Regions from separate parts of the Paenibacillus sp. G2S3 genome, predicted to be linked through region 2. Evidence: a T-box and tRNA genes for the amino acid it is inferred to sense, from the RefSeq annotation. Region 2 holds a T-box; the other holds one or more tRNA genes.
The links. A T-box is a leader RNA that pairs with one kind of tRNA and senses whether it is charged. The one in region 2 lies ahead of metG (methionine--tRNA ligase), so its partner is inferred to be a tRNA-Met.

Region 1 (5,132 bases), 960 kb from region 2:
TCTTCAGCCGATAAACTCTCGTCAATTTTAGGGAGTACCACGTTCTGTACGTTTGGCCATTTTTCTTTAACATATTCAGCAAACTCTATATGACGCTCTGGACAATCTATTATAGATTTAATAGCTTGCATTAAGTCACTCCTTCATAAATACGGTTCTTGATGAATATCACCTTCAAAAAAAGGTGCTTTCAGATTACACCTTATGTTAACTGCGGGAAACGGAAAGTTTAGTTTAAGTTAAACTATACTGCCTGTTAGCTTGATGAGGCGCCCGCCAGTCTAATACATTATTTTTACAGAAATGTTTCGATAGATGATGCACAGTACGAAAACACAAGTTACTAAACGAAAAAACACCCCATCAACTTAATTGGTAGAGGGGGTGTTTTTATGAGTTCTACTCCATCGAGTAAGCTGCCAAGGCATCAGAAAATTGCATTGAATCTGAATTCCCCTCGTCATCAAACATAAAAGCTATGCAATAAATTAGCTTTGCTCTATCTTTATTTTTAATTGCTTCTTCTGCTGACTCTTGATTCAAGAACTCTTTTATCTCAGTATCATAGTAAAAATTGAGGTTGTGTTTTGTCGTTTCAACTGCATTTTTCTCTCCATACATTTTCTTTAGTTGTGCTTTTGTCATTCCAATTTCCGTACCCCGCTTCCCCCCCATAAGTTCCTTTTGATTCTGTTGGCAAATAGAGCAACACAATTTTTCCATTCCTAAAAATAGCAGATACTCCAGAGTCATAGTTTATAAACGGGAGCATGAGCTTATCTTCTTCTCCATTGCCCAACACCTTATCCACCTCTTCACGACTCATCCCATAACTCACGATTTCCTTTTCTTTGTCCAATTTAACAATAGCAAGATCTTCAGCTGAAATACTACTCTCCGTTGATCCGCAAGCAGCTAATACAACTAAAAACAACAAGGCAAGGAAACCGCGGCGCATCTTCATCATCCTTTGAATATTTTCCTGATTTTACCATGTAATAAAGAAAGAAAAAAGCCCACCAGCCGAAGCCAGCGAGCTTAATTAAATCCTTGCTTTAATCAGATACCAGAATAGCATCAAAGCTTTCTGGACCAACACGAATTGTCCCAAGCAAGTTAGACGAAACAAAAGCAGTATAAGTCAATTGCGGCGTTACTGAGGGATTAAAATCATCAGCAGAGAAAGTAATTACTTGTGGCGCCAATACACTTAGGTTAAAGGTCGATGTGGCTGAGTAAACTAATGGATCAGTAGGTAATGTTCCTCTTACAATGGTTATAGTAATCCCTAAGAAAGCCAAGGGCAGTTGTAATGATATAGTACCTTTCAAAATAACACGAGGATTGGTTGTCACTCCTTCTGATATAAGCCCTACTTGTCCGAATAACTGTGGAGTGTTTAGTAATGTAATTGGAATTGCAATAGAATTTGCATAGCTCGCATTCTGCGACGTTCTTCCATCAAGATAAGTTCCCAAATGAAAAACCTCCTTTTTATAAGATACAGTATTGTATGTCCTAAAGGGTTTTATAGTTTGGACCTTTCATCAGAGAAAAACGTTTGATTAAGAGCTTATTTACAATGAGAGAAATGAAATAGACCCCACCGACCATTTAAGGTTGACGGGGTGTTTTTTTATACACGCTTATGATGGAAGTGTTGCAACTAAGAGCTTAACTATTGCTCAAGGACATAATAATTGGAATCCAGCATACTTTATTACCGAGCAAGGTACAAATAATCCTGGATATATTACAGGTGGATATGCATATGGCTGGGCAAAATGGAAAATGTCATCTACAGGCACTGTAGGAGCTCTTAGCAGTACTTAGACTGTAGATATTAAGGGAAGCAATGCTAACCATGTTTATAGAAAATTAACTACTGATAAAATTAATGGAAATGGTTATGATTGGACACAAATTCAACTATTAATTTAGCATGTAGTAGTATATTAATAACATTTATGTATCAAGGCTCAGAAGTTCTCTACAACTGAGCCTTGATTTTTATAATCATACAGACAAAAAATAATCAATAAGACTATAAAGTCATTAATATGATTATACTAATTATACAAATTATACAAGTCTGAAACAATTTTTATAGATATTATCAATAATTTCAGACTCTCCTAGTGATAATAACCTTCTTGCTGGCTGCGTCATAGATGACTGTAGCCCCTAATGCCTCTGCTACAGCTCGTGTCGGTGTATAAGTAGTGCCTCTACCATCCCGATTACATGACCATCAATGATTGCTTGGATAACCACATCTTTTTTAAGTTTGGCAGCGTCAGTGGCCACATCCAAAAATAAATTTTCCGTTAGCACTGCTGGCATGTTGCTCTCTCGTACCATGTGCAGAATATCTACCTTCTTACCCCGATTTATCACACCAACAGCAACCTTATTGAGCGTATCCATATTTTCTGTGTGCAGGACGTTTTGCAGTGCTACCGATGCGGTTGAGGCTTTTGTATATCTATACGTCTCAAAACCGCCAGAGCCACCCCCAGCGTTACTATGGATTGAAACCAGGATATCAGCGCCTGCTTTGTTGGCTAGATTTGTACGCTCTTTTAATTCCAGAAATACATCAGTGCTACGGGATAGCAACACCTGAACTCCATCATAATTTGTCTACATAAAATCGCCTGCAGCACACTGCCCACATTTAATCAATTAGTCAGTACAACTAGGATGATTGCGGCTAAAGTAACTGCGTAAATAATTGTCCAATCAGGTACCTTTGGAGTTTGTTTAAGGATATACCCAAGACTGAGTAATTTGTTTTAAATGATAAGCTGCTGCTATAAGGCTATATAAAGCTAAAATGAATTACTGAAGGTATGGACGTACTTGTACGTAAAGCAGGTATCAAAAAAATTAGTTTTCATGATCAGCGACATACACATACATCATTCTTATTATAGTTCTCGTTAGCAAATCCGTTGGCAATCTCAAAAACCTGGCCATTCCATTCTATTTTCTTAATATTTCTAAACCTACAGACAGCAAAAAACCCTTACAAAGTAAGGGTTTTTGATAAGTGGGCCCTGAGGGACTCGAACCCCCGACCAATCGGTTATGAGCCGACCGCTCTAACCAACTGAGCTAAGGGCCCGGATCTAAAAATATCCGAATGTACAATTGCTGTTGTAAATAAATTGGTTGCGGGGGCAGGATTTGAACCTGCGGCCTTCGGGTTATGAGCCCGACGAGCTACCGGGCTGCTCCACCCCGCGTCAGAAAAAATATTCAAACAGCGACAATAAATAATATACAGTACAAATTGGGTCTACGTCAAGGAAGAATTTATAAAAGTTCTCAAGGCAGAAATCTAACCCCGTACCTTCCTTTGCGGGATCGATAAATTTCTACAAAACGTGGATCATGATATCCGTAAATCCAGCCATCTTGCTCCAATCTTTTAGCCAAACAACCTGCTTGAAATCTGGTCCTGAACAGTTTCGCGAAGTATATCCAATTCATGATGCCCTCTTCTCCTTTTCGCAAATTTATGATACACCGCTCTGAACTTATCATGCCCAAGTTCCACAAAATAAGCCACCAGAAAACTGGTGGCTAGGGGCATATTCCAGAGTCATTCACCGATCGAGTCGAAATAGACCGTGGGATCTTTTTCAAGTGTATCCAGCATGGTATTCCCTTGCTTCTCCCAAGCTTTGAGTGCATTCTCGACGGTTTTCTTACCCTGATAAACATCAATGAATAGTTGACGTCCAACATCGCTAATTCGGCTAATCCCAGGCTTCTGCATCTGTAAATTGATCAATAAAGGATCCGTTGCAGGTAAAGGCTTAAGCGTATAAAAAGCTTCCAAATTTACAGAAGGGGTTTGAGCGGTAATATAATCCTTACGGGAAGTCAGTTCACTCTTGTTATGGGCTTTAATTTTCGCAACCTCATTACTGTTGACGAACTTAATCAAATCCCAGGCATCTTCCTTATTAGTAGCCATAGAATTAATAGCCATCATATTACCAAGCCATGTTCCAATGGCAACATCCGGTTTTTCCTGAAAGGTAGGTACAGTAACCACGCCCCATTTGATGGGACTGTAATTTTTGATCTTAGCAGCATTACGGGCCACTCCCGCCAGTTCATTGAGATAACCATATTCTCCAACGACCATTGCTGCTTTTCCTGTGAGGAACAGATCGCCTTGGATTGGACTGTAGGTATTCCCTTCTGTTCCTGCAAAATCCAGCCCATTTAACTCAGGTACAATTTGTTTCTTAACCAACTGGCTGTAAGTAGTCCAAGCCTGATTCCACTGTGCAGTATTTACAGTCATGTGCTGACCCTTATTATCGTACATCGTAAGTTCTAGTGGTGCGACATAGCTCTGCATATCCCAAAATGGATCACTTAAGTAACGGTTCATTGAGAACCCGTATATCCGAGTTTCTTTATTAGATGACTTCTTCGTCACCTTATCTGCCAGCGTAAACAGTTCATTCCAAGTCATCTTATCCGTCGGATAGCCCACACCAGCAGCATCAAAGATTCCCTTGTTATAAAAAAGCGCACTAGACGAGAAGATCGGCGCCAACGCATAAAGACTTCCTCTACCCAGCTCACGAACTCCATTCAGCATTGTAGGCGCCATATTGCTTAAATCATACTGATCACGCGCTATAAGCGGCTCCAGCGATTGAACAAGATTATGATCCACCAAACTCTTCACTAATGCGCTATCACCGACGATCACATCAACAGGCTTATCCCCGCCCATAATCGCTCGGATATTTTCCAAATTATCAGAACTTGCGTCTGAGGAGGTGTTATTGTACCGAAGGTCATTCGTATCTATAGCCGGAATGATCTCCAATTTGATTTCTGGATGCTGCAATTCATACATATCCGTAAACTGCTGACGAAAAAACGAATCGTCCTCTCCAGACCATAGACTCCCAATACGCAATACACGTTGCTCCACTGGAGCTTTAGAAGCCTCAGCCCAAACCGTATTCCACCCATCTGATATTAGTGGTAGTAACAGCGCAGCGCACAACCCAAAGCTTAACCAGCGGCGCCACAGCCGTTTATTGTTGTTTATATGATTCATTATAATATCCTCCCATAAAATACTTGATTCCTCTACA
Region 2 (5,132 bases):
TAAAGTGACTGCCGATAAGGCGAACAGAACCTTGACCATCTCCGATACAGGTATCGGGATGACGCAAGAGGAGCTGGAGAATAACCTAGGAACGATCGCGAAGAGCGGATCCCTTGCTTTTAAGAAAGAGAATGAAGCTAAAGATGGTCACAACATCATCGGGCAGTTCGGGGTTGGCTTCTACGCTGCGTTTATGGTGGCAGATGACGTTACGGTGATCAGTAAGGCACTAGGCAGCGACGAGGCCTTTAAATGGGAGTCTAAGGGCGCTGACGGCTATACTATCGAGTCTGTCGAGAAAGATTCGGTTGGTACTGATGTGATTTTGAAAATTAAAGAGAATACCGAAGAAGATCAATACGATGAATATTTGGAAGAATATCGCCTGAAATCCATCATTAAAAAATACTCCGACTTCATCCGTTTCCCAATTAAAATGGACGTGAAGGAGCAAAAGCCAAAAGAAGGCACAGAGAACGAGTTCGAAGAAGTGGTTCAAGAACAAACCGTGAACAGCATGGTGCCCATCTGGCGCAAGAACAAAAGCGAGCTAACTACAGAAGATTACGACAACTTCTATGTAGAGAAACGTTACGGCTTCGACAAGCCGCTTAAACATATTCATATCAGTGCTGATGGTGCTGTCGTATACAATGCAATCCTGTTTATCCCAGAAAACACGCCATTTGATTATTACACAAAGGAATATGAAAAAGGTCTTGAGCTCTATTCCAACGGTGTATTGATCATGAACAAATGTGCGGATCTGCTGCCTGACTATTTTAGTTTTGTAAAAGGTATGGTAGATTCAGAGGATCTTTCATTGAACATCTCCAGAGAGATGCTCCAGCATGACCGTCAATTGACTCTAATCGCGAAGAACATTAAGAATAAAGTGAAGAGCCAATTGCAAAGCTTGTTGAAGGATGAAAGAGAGAAATACGAGCAGTTCTATAATGCTTTTGGCAGACAGCTTAAGTTTGGTGTATATAACGATTATGGAATGCACAAAGATACACTTCAAGATTTGCTGATGTTCTACTCCTCCAAGGAGAAGAAGCTGGTCACGCTGGACGAATACGTGTCAAGAATGCCAGAAGATCAAAAGTATATCTACTATGCTTCCGGAGAGTCGATCGACAGAATCGAAAAACTCCCACAAACCGAGCTTGTATCGGATAAAGGGTATGAAATTCTTTACTTCACGGATGATATTGATGAATTTGCGATCAAGATGATCCTGTCTTATAAGGAAAAAGAATTTAAGTCCGTATCCAGCGGAGATTTGGGAATCGAAGCAGACGAAGCGGACAAGCCAACGGAAGCGGAAGAGAACGAAAACAAGGAGCTTTTTGAAGCGATGAAGGACATCCTGTCCGGCAAAGTGAAAACTGTTAAAGCTTCCAAACGTTTGAAAACACATCCGGTATGTCTCTCTGCTGAAGGCGAGCTGACGATCGAGATGGAAAAAATCCTTAAATCGATGCCGAATGGCCAAGAGGTTCAAGCGGACAAGGTACTCGAAATCAACATCCATCACGAAGTATTCCAGTCCTTAAAAGCGGCAGCTGAGAACGATAAAGAGAAGCTCGGTTTATACACGAACCTGTTGTACAACCAAGCCCTGTTGATCGAAGGATTGCAGGTTAGTGATCCTGTTCAATTCACTAATGATATTTGCAAAATCATGAAATAATTTAAAGTATAGGGACCATCCAATTGTACGATTGGGTGGTCTTTTTTATAAAAACTATGGCGAATTCATTGTGCTTGAGCCTATGTATTGACTTTACTCGATAAATTCAGTATTATTTCCAGTAACTTGAATATTCAAAGGCTAAGAAGAGAAAGAGTACCACGGCAATTCTTTCAACAGAGAGCTCCGGTCGCTGAAAAGGAGTAAAGAAAACCCTTGGGAATATGGTCTCAGAGCTGCGCATCGAACCCTTTTGGGGTGTAGGCTGCGCCGGAACCTGCATCCGTTACAGTGCTAGGGTATAAACGTTAATTAACGTCGTACCTGAAGAGGTAAATGTCATGAGGCATTTATAAAATTAGGTGGTAACACGTGAGTAGAACTCTCGTCCTTTGTGGATGGGAGTTTTTTTGTTGTCTAAAAAAAGGAGGAGAAGGTTAATGAGTAATGTGTTTATAGGTGGTGCTTGGCCGTATGCGAATGGATCTTTGCATCTTGGAAGATTATCAAGTGTGTTGCCTGGGGATGTGCTGGCACGCTATTTTCGCTCTAAGGGAGATAACGTTTTATATGTGTCTGGCAGTGACTGTCATGGCACACCAGTGGCGGTTCAGGCTTCCAAAGAAGGAATCACTCCCGGAGCTTTTGCCAGCAGATATCATGAGGAGTTTCTACAGTGTTTTGAACAGTTGGGATTTAGTTATGATCTATATACTCGAACGGATCGACAGCAGCATCACAAGGTCGTGCAAGAGTTATTTTTAGAGTTACTAAAGAATGGGCATTTATATAAAAAAACCATAGCGCAATGTTACTGCGAGGTGGATCAGCGCTTTTTGCCAGACAGATATGTGGAAGGGACTTGTCCGGTATGTGGCCAGCAGGCGCGGGGAGATCAATGCGATTATTGTTCTACGATTCTAGATCCATCTGATTTATTAAATAGAACATGCAAGCTGTGTGGGAATACGCCGACAGAACGGCCAACAGAGCATTATTATCTTAGCTTGTCTGAATTTCAATCTGAATTAACGGAATATGTAGATGAAGCAGTAAGCTGGAGAGAAAATGCAATAAAACTGACCAAACGGTATTTGAAGGAAGGGCTTCAGGATCGCGCGGTTACCAGAGACTTATCTTGGGGTGTAGATGTTCCTGTAGCTGGATTTGAAGATAAAAAGATTTACGTTTGGATTGAGGCAGTAAGTGGTTATTTATCAGCCAGTAAGCAGTGGGCCACACAATCTGGGGGTAGCTGGGAGGATTTTTGGGCAGAGGAAAAAGGGGATATAATCGCTTATTATGTCCATGGTAAAGACAATATTCCATTTCACACCTTGATATGGCCAGCCGTCTTATTAGGAGCTCGAGGTCTGCATTTACCGGATCGCATTATATCCAGCGAATATTTAACTCTTGAGGGGCAGAAGTTCTCAACTAGCCGTAATTGGGCGGTTTGGGTACCTGATATTCTAGAACGTTATCATCCTGACTCTATTCGTTATTTCTTGATTGCTAACGGACCCGAGAAGCGGGATACTGATTTTTCTTGGAGAGAGTTTATTTATAGCCATAATGGCGAGTTACTTGGAGCATTTGGTAACTTTGTGAATCGCTCGTTGGCTTTTGTTGATAAGTTTTATGAAGGAAAAGTACCGAGTGGGAAGTTAGATAAAGTGTGGAGAGATAACATTGAGCTCCTGTATCTGGAGTCAGGACGCCTCATTGAGGCTGGAGATTTGAAGGATGCGCTGGAGTATATTTTCTCTTATGTGCGAAAGGCAAACCAGTATTTTGATCGGGAAAAACCTTGGCTTCAAGTAAAAGAGGATCGCGATGCCTGTGATTCTACGATATATACATGCGTGCAAATTATCGCTAATTTGGCGAATTTGCTGCATCCGTTTCTGCCGTTTTCTTGTGAGAAGATCAGGGGGTTCCTATCGCTTGAGCTACCGAATTGGCAGCCCCGCTCAGTTCCCCCTTATCAACAGGTAACTGATTTACAATTGTTGTTTGAACGAATTGATATTAGTCGTATTAAAGAAGAAGAAGAAAGGCTTATTCAACAACAAGTGAGTAAATAATGATGTTTATTAACCATTCTTGAAGCTCTCAATAAACTTGGAAGCTAATGATGACAAGTATTTATCCTTGATCCAGACAGCGGCGACACGCGTGCGAAGCGATTCACTACTGATTTCTTTATAGATCAAATTACGGTTACTCGTTAATTCGAAAGCGGATTTGGGGATGATTCCGATGCCGAGACCAGCATTCGCCCAGAGCAGTGTTGTTCTCGCATCATCATTCATGCAGAAGATTAGCGGATCAAAGCCATTCTCAAGACAGGTTTCCCGGATAAGCTGCTCGAAACGGCGGTAGATAATGAGCGGCTTATCTTTTAACTCACCGATCTCAACGAAGTTTTCATCTGTTTTCCAGTCATACTCTGGAGTCATTACGGCAATCATAGGCTCAGCTTGTGTGTAAAGACATTCTAAATTTGTTGCATTAAAGGGAGTTCGGACAATCCCGATTTCAATAATTCCCTTGTTCAAAAGGTCGATAATTCTGAAGGTATTTCCTTCATGAATTTCAAATTTAACGCCTTGATATGTTTTATGGAACTCACATAGTCGATCTTGAAGTAGGGTAGCTCCGGAAGAAGATACAGTACCGATGGCAAGGGTCCCTTTTAACCCTTTGACAAAATCATTGAGCTCTCGGGCGGTGGAATCAGCCAGCTCCAGAATTTGTTGGGCACGGTCACGCAAAATGGCTCCTGCCTCGGTGAGTTGAACGCTGCGCGGACCTCTATCCACTAGCTTTACACCGAGCTCTTCCTCAAGCAGCTTGAGCTGCTGACTCAGCGGAGGCTGGGCCATTTGCAGCTTTCTGGCTGCGGACGTAATCTGTCCTTCCTCAGCGATAGCCATAAAATATTTAAGCTGTCTAATATCCATAATACAATCCTCCGAACTTGAGATATGTTAATCGTATGGGAGCGATACGAATCCAATATTATTAATATGAGAGTAGATATGCCATAATCATAACTGTTCTTATACATATTTCAAGTGGTTAAATACTTCTTATGTTGGGTGTGGATGACGTTGTTCAAAATTGCAGTATATTTAAAACCGTACAAAAAAGAAGCCATTATCGGTCCAATCTTTAAACTGATGGAAGCGATTCTGGAGCTGATTCTGCCAACCATTGTTGCGTTGATCATCAATAATGGGGTTGGAAATCATGACAGCGCCTATGTATACCGCATGGGTGCTCTGATGGTATTGATGTCTCTGCTGGGCTTCGGCTGCTCCATGGTATGCCAATACTATGCGGCACGAGCATCACAGGGGTTCGGTACGACGCTTCGTAATAAAATATTTAAACATATTACATCCTTTTCCTACGCCGAGCTAGATACGTT

Region 1: it encodes a tRNA-Met, which carries the amino acid that the T-box ahead of metG (methionine--tRNA ligase) is inferred to sense. The anticodon was not compared.

What each region holds. Positions count from the first base shown of each region.
Region 1 is NZ_CP126095.1:5,043,552-5,048,683, forward strand. It holds gene QNH28_RS22195 (GNAT family N-acetyltransferase) at 1-131, opposite strand, end outside; gene QNH28_RS22200 (hypothetical protein) at 400-645, opposite strand; gene QNH28_RS22205 (hypothetical protein) at 596-967, opposite strand; gene QNH28_RS22210 (hypothetical protein) at 1,056-1,478, opposite strand; partial or broken gene QNH28_RS29660 (hypothetical protein) at 2,126-2,185, opposite strand; gene QNH28_RS22215 (N-acetylmuramoyl-L-alanine amidase) at 2,197-2,619, opposite strand; tRNA gene QNH28_RS22220 (tRNA-Ile) at 3,054-3,127, opposite strand; tRNA gene QNH28_RS22225 (tRNA-Met) at 3,172-3,248, opposite strand; gene QNH28_RS22230 (hypothetical protein) at 3,331-3,495, opposite strand; gene QNH28_RS22235 (ABC transporter substrate-binding protein) at 3,608-5,095, opposite strand.
Region 2 is NZ_CP126095.1:4,081,290-4,086,421, reverse strand. It holds gene htpG (molecular chaperone HtpG) at 1-1,696, shown strand, start outside; T-box leader at 1,831-2,092, shown strand; gene metG (methionine--tRNA ligase) at 2,137-3,783, shown strand; gene QNH28_RS17825 (LysR family transcriptional regulator) at 3,793-4,662, opposite strand; gene QNH28_RS17820 (ABC transporter ATP-binding protein) at 4,813-5,132, shown strand, end outside.